2 regions of the Brevibacterium sp. 'Marine' genome follow, and region 2 is predicted to be linked to the other one. Evidence: predicted binding sites of a transcription regulator. Region 2 holds the regulator's gene; the other holds the start of a gene.
The links. Region 2 encodes LexA, which represses DNA repair genes until DNA is damaged. Its sites were predicted from a motif close to TCGAACANNTGTTCGA; they were not measured.

Region 1 (5,521 bases), 1.9 Mb from region 2:
GGGGTTCGGGGCCGGAGCCGAATTGGCCGGAGCGTCGGTGCTCTTGGTCGAATCGTCGCCTGTGCGTCGCCGTGGGCTCTTCGGGGCGATCGTGGCGATGGGGACCAACAGCGGAATCTTCCTGGCCACAGTTCTGTGGACCCTGCTCACTCTGCTGCCGGACGATGCCTTCCTGAGCTGGGGTTGGAGGGTGCCCTTCCTGCTCAGCATCGTCACCACATTCGTGGCACTGGTGATTCGCACGAAGGTCAGGGAATCCCCGGTATTCGAGGAAGCCAAGGAACGCCGTGCGGAGGTCGCAGCGCACAAGGTGGAGCAGCCGAGCATCCTCGTCGAGGCGCGCCGGTCGACGAAGTCGTTCCTGCTCGCCTTGGGCATCCGAATGGGCGAGAATTCTGCGGTCTACCTGGTCAAAGGCTTCATGGTCGGATGGGTCGTGACTACGACCGGCCTTGATTCCGCAGTGGTCACGACCGGGATCATGATCGGAACCGTCATCGGCTTCGCGACCGTGCCTTACTTCGGCAAGCTCAGCGACAAGGTGGGCCGTCGGCCGGTGTTCCTGGGATTCACACTCTTCCAGATCCTCTTCGCGATTCCGGCCATGCTGCTCATCGAGACCGGCAATCCGATTGTCATCGCCGCTGTCTTCGCGGTCTTTGTAGGCGGCCCCCTGCCGAACCTGTACGGAGTTGAGTCGAGCTGGTTGGTCGAACTGTTCGGATCGAAGCACCGGTATACGTTCATGACCACGATCAAGGAAGTCGGTTCGGTCGTCTCCGGCGGTCTGGCACCGGTGATCGCCGCCTCGCTCGTCGCGGTGATCACCGACACGTGGTGGCCCGTCGCGATCGTTCTCATCCTCTTCGCAGGCTGCGGTCTGCTCGGCGCACTCTTCGCACCCGAAACCCGTGGTCGCGACCTCACGACTGAAGACGACGCAGTGGACGAACTGCACCCGATGCAGTAGATGAGGGCCGGAACCGTGCGTAGGCGAAGGTCGGGCCTCTGAGATGGACGGCCCTGTGAGATGGACGGAGGCTGCTCCTGTGGGGTGGACGGCGACCGGCTCACTGCGGTCGGCGATGGCGCTTCCGCCGAATCGCGCTCAGCGGTTTCGGTGTGAAGGCGTATTGCCGCCAGCGCTGTGGACCTGGCTGTCTGGCTTCGGTACGGCGTGGGCGCTGTGTTCGGACAGACCGGTGCAACCGAGCTGCGCGAGAGGTCAGAATGGCGGGGGATCGACCTCGAGGTCGTGTTCCCAGTTCACCGTCTTGGAGACGAAACGGTGGTCCCAGGGATCGTCGGCTCCAGCGTCCTTGGAGCCGGAAGCGTCCTCAGACTGCGTCTTGACCTCCGAGTCGCTGATGCTCGAGCCCGTGCTGGTACGAGCGCTGGGTTTGTCGAGCCCGTTCGGGTCGACGGTGATGTCGTCGATGTCGAGACCCGCGAGACGCGCCCATTTGACGACTCGTGCATACTTGGCGTTCCCAGTCAGCTGCTTCATTGCAGCTGGGTCGATGCCGGCGGGGAGGCACGGCTGGAAGACAGAGTTCTCCCAATCGAGGCAGCGTTCAAGCCGCAGCCGCCTGATTTCTGCCTGCTGCTCCCGATACGCCTCCGACAGTTGCCGCTGTCGAGCTTCGCGTTCCTCTCGCTGACGCCTCTCCTCGTCGCGCCGGCGCTTCTCTTCGTCGCGCTGGCGGATCGTCGACTCACCGGGCATGAGTTCGAGCACCCTCGGTGCTGGCGGGACCATCGACCAGGGCAGTTTCCACCGCTTGAGACCCAGTCGTCCCAAGGCATCGAATTCGAGCGCTTGGGCCACATTGATCGGCTGGCCGGGCGCCGACACAGTAGTCGTGATCCCGTGCCTGAACTCGTAGTCGAGCTCACCGGATTTGGGCATAGTGACCCGAAGGCGGCCGGCGGTCTTCAGTGCATGGTGTTTCTTGCACAGAGGATGCAGGTTTCCGAACCGAGTGAGACCGCCCTTGAGCGGATTCAGGTGGAAGAACGGAACGACGTGGTCGATCTCCGACTTCTCGGCCCGACGCGAGCAGCCGGGAACGGTGCACACCGTCCACTGCTCGACCAGGGTCTTCCGAAGATCTCTGGGGACTTGGTAAGTCGTCGCTTTGGCGTCGACGGGAGTGCCGGTGCCGGGGTCGGTGAGGATCCGTTGGATGCTCTTCGAGCGGCCGGCGATAGTGCGGGCCACCTCGGCGGGTACAGGCGAGCCGTCGGCAAAAGTGCCGGGCAGGTCCGAATCTTCAGTGAGGGTGAGGAAGGGAACGGTCACCACGGTAGCAGCCTGATGCGATAGCCACCACGCATTGGTGGGCATACGCAGCTTGACGAAATACTCAACGGGTCCGTCAGCGTCCTCACCGTCGGGGCAGAACGCCGAGCCGACGGACCGGTCGGCAGCAGAGCAAGCGTCGGACGATTCCTCGGCGCCGCCGGCTGAACACCCGTCGGACGTCTCCATTGCGTCGCCGGCTGAGCCCGAAGCAACATGCTTCGCAAAGTCGGCGACGGCGTCGTCGGAGTTCATATCCGGAATGAGCTCGCCGTCGGCGTCGAGCAGCGATGTGTCTTTGGCTGTTTGGATTCCCGTGATCCGATCGACCGACACGACCTTGACCTTGAGCTCCGGGACAGGCCGGATGAACAGATCGTACTCGAGCTGGGAGATGGAGCGGTCATCGCTGATCTCAACGCCCACGGGTAAGTTGAATGCCGACTTGTTCTTGCCATGCACGGCAAGAGCCATGCCTTGGATCCGGTTGTAGCAGGCGAAGATCTCCGCCGAGGGTCCGCTGACGGTCAGGCAAGCTGAGCCGTCCTTGTAGCCGTCGACATCGATGCGACGACGCTTGGTGGCGAGCTCGGTATTGTCGACGGGCGGAATGAGCAGGGCGATCATTTTGGCCAGATCACGGCGCAGAGTCTCGCAGGTGATATCGGCGCGCCGGGCCGCCAGGAAGATATCGAGTTTCGGAAGGAAGGCGAACGCGACGTCGGCACACTGGCGGGCAACCACGTCGACATGGGCTTGGGTGAACTCTCCGGCGCGGACCCGGTCGGCGAAGCGGGGAAGACCATAGAAGATCGTCATCGCGCCGGTCAGCTGACGGTAGGTGCGCGCAGTATTGGTCCCCAGCACCGTCGAGATCTCAACGAGGTCCTCCGCGTCGACATAGTCATAGACCCATTTCGAGAAGCAGATGCCTTCATCGAGCTCGGGCAATTCAGGCAGGACCTTCTTCTCGGACTCAGCCGCCTTTTCCACCTGCGCGCTGGCGAAGTCGGCATCATAAGGCACTACTGCTGCGGAGGAAGGCGCATCGGTCGACGACGGTGCGTCCGTGGGTGCGATCTCGAACGTATCCGCCGAGCCGAAGCCGGTGGTCTGTTCGGACTCTTCGGCTCGACGCTCGAAGGTTGCAGCAATCGTCTCGCAGCGGAAAGGCTCGGACCCCTCGGGCATGGGGAGTTCGAACTCGATGAACACCTGTTCGAGTACGACCGAAGAGACCGACTCGAGGAGCGAGAAATGCGCACGATCGGAAGCGACGGCATTCTCGGCGAAGCGAGACATGCTGGATTCGAAGCGGACGGCGAATCGCGGTGACGGCGAAGTCTGTGCTGCGCCCGGCTCTTCGGCCCGACCCGGGGTCGAACGGTTGGTGGTGCCCTTCATTGCGTTTTCACCTGCCTCGGACTTCGTTGTCGGGAGTGGTGCTGAATCGAAAAGCTGTTAATTCTATGATAAGCGTTCAAACGGACAGTCACAATAGAAAACAAAGAAAGGATTCGAATATTTCTCGGTGAGAGATCTAAGAGGTTCTGATTACCTCATCATCGTTGCATCCGGCACTGACATGAGAGTGTTGGATTTCATCCATGCAGGTCAGGCGCGGTTTCTGGATGAGTGCGGTTCCTGGGTGGGGATTGCGGGGAAGGTCTGCTGCGATTTCCGGGGAGAATACGCCTCCTCGGTACTGACCCGTCGCGGCTGCAGAATGAGTCGGCCATCGGGGCGTGCCTCCTCGGCGCTGACCCGTCGCAATTTCGAAATGGGTCGGCGCGTCAAGGACGCGCCGCCTCGGTGAGGCCGAAGGCCACAGCCCTCCCGCGGGGTCCAAAGGTCTGGAGAACGTGCCACCGAAACGGCGGGACAGCCTCGGTGAGGGCGGGATTTTCGGGTGTAACGGGTCACAGCATCGGTTATGATGATCGGGTTGCCGGATGCGACCCATGAGGTCGGTACTCGCCACATGCGAGCCGTATCCGCACTGCGCGCAACCGCGTAGCCCTTCACCTAGGGCCACGTCGCGGGCCGCGTCGACGTCACCGCACCATCCTTCACTGGTGACCAGTTCTTCGCTCAGACCATCGCCGGTGCTCACGGCTGACCGTGTCCGCGCCGACCGGTGGACAGACGATCACTGTCGGCTGCACCGATGATCCGATCATCGAGCAGAGTGCTCGCCCAGCCGAGTGCGCGCGAGCTCCTCACGCTCACGGACCGCCGCCGCATCAACCATGAGGATCAACCATGACGACCACCGCTCACAACTCAGCCGCCTCCGACCAGGGCTCGCAGGGCCCGATCACCGACGCCGAGATCTTCGAGGCACACGAAGGCGGCAAGCTCTCCGCCGAGCTCACCTCACCGCTCCAGACCCAGCGCGACCTCTCGATCGCGTACACCCCCGGCGTGGCCAAGGTCTGTACCGCGATCAAGGACGAACCGCAGCTGGCGCGCACGCACACGTGGACCGGCCGGCTCGTCGCGGTCATCTCTGACGGGTCGGCTGTGCTCGGCCTCGGTGACATCGGTCCGGCCGCCTCGCTGCCGGTGATGGAGGGCAAGTGCGCCCTGTTCAAGTCCTTCTCCGGGCTGAATGCGATTCCGATCGTACTCGACACCAATGACACGGACGAGATCGTCGAAACCATCGTCCGCATGGCCCCGACTTTCGGAGCGATCAACCTCGAGGACATCTCCGCCCCGCGCTGCTTCGAGATCGAGGACCGGGTCAAAGAAGCCCTCGACATTCCCGTCATGCACGATGACCAGCACGGCACCGCCGTCGTCGTCCTTGCCGCACTGACCAACGCACTGCGCGTGGTGAAGAAGTCCTTCGATTCCGTCCGCGTCGTCGTCTCCGGTGCCGGAGCTGCCGGTGTGGCCGTGGTGAAGATCCTTGCCGACGCAGGCGTGAAGGACATCGTCGTCCTCGATTCCAAGGGCGTCGTCGAGGCCGGCCGCTCCGATCTGACCGAGACCAAGCAGTTCCTCGCCGAGTCGACGAATCCGCGCGGAATCGCCGGTGGGATCGGCGAGGCCCTCGACGGTGCCGATGCCTTCATCGGCGTCTCCGGCGGCACCATCGACGAGGCGCACCTGGCCAACATGGCCGACAACGCGATCATCTTCGCTCTGTCGAACCCCAACCCCGAGGTGGCCCCCGACGTCGCCGCCAAGTACGCCACCGTGGTGGCTACCGGG
Region 2 (5,521 bases):
ATGACGGGGTCGGAGACTGCGGACGGTCCGCGAGGAGGTCAGGGTCGTCGGCGAGGATCTCGTCGATGGCGGTCAGAAACGCTTCGGTCTCGTCCTCGGTGCCGGCGTTGACGCGGGCGTGGCCGGTGATGCCGATATCGCGGATGAGGATTCCGCGGTCGAGGAGCTTCTGCCACAGCTCGGCCGGTGAGGCGATGTTGCCGAAGAGGACGAAGTTCGAATCGCTGTCGTGGACGGTGAAGCCCGCCTCGGCGAGGTGGCTCGACATGCGGTTGCGCGAGTCGATGAGTCGGTCGACGTTGCCCAGCAGCAGCTCCGCGTGTTCGAGTGCCGTGCAGGCGAGCACCTGAGTGACCTCGGACAGGTGGTACGGCAGGCGGACGAGGCGGAGGACATCGATGAGCTCGGGGGCGGCGATGGCGTAGCCCAAACGCAGTCCGGCACAGGCGAAGGCCTTGCTCATGGTGCGGGAGACGACGAGGCGGGGCCGGCCGTCAAGCAGAGTCATCGCCGAGGACTTGGCGGGGCGGGAGAATTCCGCGTACGCCTCATCGACGATGACTATCCCTGCGCAATTGTCGTAGGCGGCTTCGATGACGTCGAGGCCGATCGAGGTGCCGGTCGGATTGTTCGGAGTGCACAGGAAGACGATGTCCGGATTCGCCCGCGCCACCTCGGCGGCGACCGTCTCGGCATCGAGAGTGAAATAGTCCTTGCGTTCGACGTGCTGCCATTCGGCACCCGTGCCCGTAGTGATGAGCGGGTGCATCGAATAGGAGGGGGTGAACCCGAGGACCGTGCGGCCCGGTCCGCCGAAGGCCTGGACGATATGGCTGAGCACTTCATTCGAACCGTTGGCGGCCCAGATCATGGAGGGGTCGAGGTCGACGGTGTCCCCCGCACGTTCGTTCACACCGTCCAAATAGGTGACGAGATGTTCGCGCAGTGCGGTGAATTCGCGATCGGGATAACGGTTGAGTCCCGCGAAATGGTCGTCGATGGCGGAACGCATGCTGTCGATAACGACGTCCGGCAGCGGATAGGCGTTCTCGTTGACGTTGAGCTGGACCGGCACATTGAGGTGCGGAGCCCCGTAGGGCTTTTGGCCGACGAGGTCGGAGCGCACTGGCAGAGATTCGATGTTTCCCACGGCGACCATTCTACCGAGAGGCCCCCGCCGCCCGGGCGGCGGGTCGGGCATCGAGGTGCGCCGGTCGGCTCACCCGATCGGACGGGTCGGCCCGTGGCCGGCGCCCTGCCGGCCGAGCCGGCCTCGACCTCAGCGGACGGGGACGTCGAGGGTCTGGCCGGGGTGAACGGTCGGGGTGTCCAGGTGGTTGATCTCGACGATGTCGGCCACGACATCACGGGTGTCGCGGTCGATGCCGAGACTCGTCGCTACGGTCCACAGCGATTCGCCTTCACCGACGACGACCGCCTCGGCGTCGATGCCGATGCTCTCCGTCTCCGATTCGGCGACGGCAGCGGCCGAGAACGACTGGGTGGCGAGGAGGACCGCTCCGCCGATGACGACGAGAGCGACGAGCAGGGTCCGGAGAAGGCGCACAGCCTGGCGTCCACGAGTGGTCAGGCGCAGCTCGGTGTTCTGTGCAGACATCGCATTACCTCTTTCATTCGTACGATTCCACCAGTAATCGGTAGAACGTCTGTTCTATTCAACATGCCAATCGAACAAATGTCCAGTCCAACTCGAACATCTATGCGACAATGAGAGGGAACCAGCGTTGTTGATTGATCTGTCAGAACCATCTCAGTCGGCACTGACACGAGAATCTTCGAAGCGGAGATCACGGCGTTCAGCGGCAGGGAATAGAACGAAGGGGAACGAGCAGTGGTTCAGAACAAACGAGGCAGAGGCAGGCCTCGCAACGAAGATGTTGCCACCGAGATCGCAGCCGCTCGCAGCGATGACGACGTGGTCCAGATCCCTGAGGGGTCATCCGGTGAGGGCGACTTCCGCCTGACTCCCCGCCAGCGTCTCGTCCTCGAGACCATCGAACGCGCCGTCGTAGCCAACGGCTACCCGCCGAGCATGCGCGAGATCGGCAAAGCCGCCGGACTGGCGTCCCTCTCCAGCGTCGCCCACCAGCTCTCCCAGCTCGAACGCCTCGGCTATGTCCGCCGCGACCCGAAGCGCCCGCGTGCCATCGAAGTGGTCAATCCGTTCGAAGAGGAAGAGGCCGAGCGCGCGAAGTACGAGGAGCTGGCCAACAACACCGTGCAGGTCCCGGTCGTCGGACGCATCGCCGCCGGCGGCCCGATCCTGGCCGAGCAGGAGGTCGACGATGTCTTCTCCCTGCCGACGCAGGTCGTCGGCTCCGGAGAGATGTTCCTGCTCAAGGTCGTCGGCGATTCGATGATCGAAGCCGCCATCTGCCACGACGACTGGGTGGTCGTGCGCAAGCAGCACACCGCCGACAACGGTCAGATCGTCGCAGCCCTCCTCGACGGCGAGGCCACGGTGAAGACGCTCAAGCGCAAGGCCGGTCAGCAGTGGCTGATGCCGCAGAACGAGAACTACGAACCCATCGACGGCACCTACGCACAGATCATGGGCCTCGTCGTCGCGGTCATCCGCCGCCTCTGATCCTCCGCCCCGCCTTCGAACTGAGAAGCGCCCGCGACCACGGTTGGTCGCGGGCGCTTCTGCGTCATCCGGCGGAGCTCAGCACCGTCTGCCTCACTTCTCGTCAGCTTCGGCCAGTCTGGCCAGGCTTGTGCGGACGAGGCCGGAGTTCGTCGTCGGCCACATCCTCGGCATCGAATTGACGAGGAACCCGGCATACCGGGCCGAGCGCAGCCGCGAGTCGAGCACGGCCACCACTCCCCTGTCACCGGTCGAGCGGATGAGGCGACCGGCCCCCTGAGCCAGCCGCAGGGCGGCGTGCGTGGCCGACACCGCCATGAAGCCGTTGACTCCACGCTGGTCGGCATCGCGTGCCCGTGCCTGCATGAGCGGGTCGTCCGGACGTGGGAACGGCAGACGATCGATGATCACCAGGCGGTTCGTCCGTCCCGGCACGTCGACTCCCTGCCACAGGGACATCGTCCCGAACAGGCAGGTCTGATCATCGGCCGTGAACTGTGAGACCAGCGCGGGCAGTCCGTCGTCGCCTTGGAGCAGGATCGGGAAGTCGAACTTCGTCCGCAGGTGTTCGGCTGCCGCATTGGCCGCCGCCCGCGAGGAGAACAGCCCCAAGGCACCGCCGTTCGACGACTCGACGAGTTCTGCGAGCTCGGTCAGCGCTTCCTCGCTCAGCCCGCTGCGGCCGGGTTTGGGCAGATGGGAGGCGACATAGAGGATGCCCTGCTTGCCGTAGTCGAAGGGTGATCCGACATCGAGGCTGTCCCATTTCGGGGCGTCGGGTCCGAAGAGTCCCAACGAAGCGGCCACCGCGTCGAAGTTCCCGCCCAGGGACAGGGTCGCCGAGGTGGCCACGACCGTCGATTCCTCGAAGATCCCATTGCGCATGGTGCCGGCCACGCTCAAGGGTGCGACGACCAGGTTCGTCGTCTCCTTCTCTCTGAACGTCGACCGGGAGAGCCAGATGACGTCGTTCTTGCCCGGGTCGCAGAAGCGTTCGGCGAGTTCGAAGATCTCCTGACAGCGAGCCTTGGCCATCTGCCGTCCGGCATCGGCGTCGTCGGTCTTGCCGCCGATGTCGTTGATGATCTGGCGGGCGGAGTCGCGGATCTGCGCCAGGGCCAGTCCGAGCGCCTCGCTCATATGCAGGATGAGTCCCTCGGGCACCGAGGTCTGGGCGCGTTCGAGTGCCGCCGCGGCGGAATCGAGCAGCGAGACGACCCCGTCCTGGACCGTGGTGTGTTTGCGCACGGAGCTCGTCGCCGCCGAGAGCATGCTCGTGTTGATCTGCCCGGACAGGGCGCTGGTCACCCGGTCCTTGAGCTCGTGGGCCTCGTCGATGATGATGACATCGTGTTCGGGCAGCACGTTCGATTCCCCGAAGGCGTCGATGGCCAACAGGGCATGGTTCGTCACGACGATATCGGCTTCGGCGGCTTTGTTCCGGGCGATTTCGGCGAAGCATTCGGTGAACAGCGGGCAGTTCGATCCGAGGCAGTCGAAGGCGTTGACGGACACCTGTGACCAGGCGCGATCGCTGACACCGGGCAGGAGGTCGTCACGGTCGCCGGTGTCGGTGGTCTTCTCCCAGGTGCGGATCCGCTGGATCTCCTCCCCCAGACCCGAACGTTCGGTGGGTTTGCGTCCCGCCTCGGCGTCGGCCCCGAGGTCGAAGAGCATGCCCTCACCCTCGTCGGGGTATCCGCCGGCGAGCTTGTGCTTGCACACATAGTTCCGCCGCCCCTTGAGCAGTGCCGCTCGGGGCAGCGGGTCGAGGTCCTTCTTCACGGCCTTGAACAGCCGGGGCAGGTCGCGGTGGATGATCTGAGTCTGCAGGGCCAGGGTCGCAGTGGACACGACGACCTTCCCGCCGGTGCGGGTGACGTATTCGGCCGCCGGGACGAGGTACGCCAGCGATTTGCCGGTGCCCGTTCCCGCCTGCACGAGCAGATGGATTCCCTTGTCCAGCGACGAGGCGACCGCCTGCGCCATCTCCTGCTGACCCTCGCGTGGCGATCCGCCGATGGCGCCGACAGCGGATTCGAGGAGGTTCTCGACTGCTTTCACTCGTCGATGACCAGGTCCGGACGTTGGAATTCGCGCAGTTCGTCGACGAGTTCGGTCGGCACCTTCGCCTGCAGGCTGGTGCCCTCCGTGCCGTGCGATTCGTGTTCGACCGTGCCGAGGGCGTAGATCTTCGACACGAGGTCACCGCGTTCATAGGGAATGAGCACGGTCATGTCGATATCCGGGACGGGAAGGCGGTTCTCGATGGCCTCGATGAGGTCGTCGATCCCTTCCTTCGAGACGGCGGAGACGAACTGGGCGTCGGGGTACTCCGCGCGCAGGCCGGTGATCACAGCCTCCTCGGCGATATCGGCCTTGTTGAACACGAGGAGTTCGGGGATGTCCCCGGTCTCCACGTCCCCCAGCACATTGCGCACGGCCTGGATCTGACCGTGCGGATCCGGGTGGGAGGCATCGACGACGTGGAGGAGCAGATCCGAACCGGCGGCCTCCTCCAGGGTCGAACGGAAGGCTTCGACCAGCTGGTGGGGCAGGTTGCGGACGAACCCCACGGTGTCGGTGTAGGTGAAGACGATGCCGTCGGCAGTCTTGGCCTGCCGGACGGTCGGATCGAGGGTGGCGAACAAGGCGTTCTGCACCATCACCTCGGCGTCGGTGAGCAGGTTGAGCAGGGAGGACTTGCCCGCGTTCGTGTACCCGACGATCGCGACGGACGGCACATGGTGGCGGGCGCGGTTCTTCCGCTTCGTCTCTCGAGACGGCGCCATCGCGTTGATCTCCCGGCGTAGCTTCGACATGCGCGCACGGATGCGGCGACGGTCGAGTTCGATCTTCGTCTCACCGGGCCCGCGAGAGCCGATTCCGGCACCGCCGGCGACACGACCGCCG

Region 1: a site for LexA is predicted at 3,753-3,768, ahead of HF684_RS03245 (HNH endonuclease signature motif containing protein). Genes of this name have one in related genera too.

What each region holds. Positions count from the first base shown of each region.
Region 1 covers NZ_CP051626.1:748,962-754,482, forward strand. The annotation lists gene HF684_RS03240 (MFS transporter) at 1-970, shown strand, start outside; gene HF684_RS03245 (HNH endonuclease signature motif containing protein) at 1,226-3,706, opposite strand; gene HF684_RS03250 (NADP-dependent malic enzyme) at 4,565-5,521, shown strand, end outside.
Region 2 covers NZ_CP051626.1:2,613,065-2,618,585, forward strand. The annotation lists gene HF684_RS11740 (histidinol-phosphate transaminase) at 1-1,150, opposite strand, end outside; gene HF684_RS11745 (LysM peptidoglycan-binding domain-containing protein) at 1,280-1,618, opposite strand; gene lexA (transcriptional repressor LexA) at 1,853-2,608, shown strand; gene HF684_RS11755 (ATP-dependent DNA helicase) at 2,702-4,672, opposite strand; gene hflX (GTPase HflX) at 4,669-5,521, opposite strand, start outside.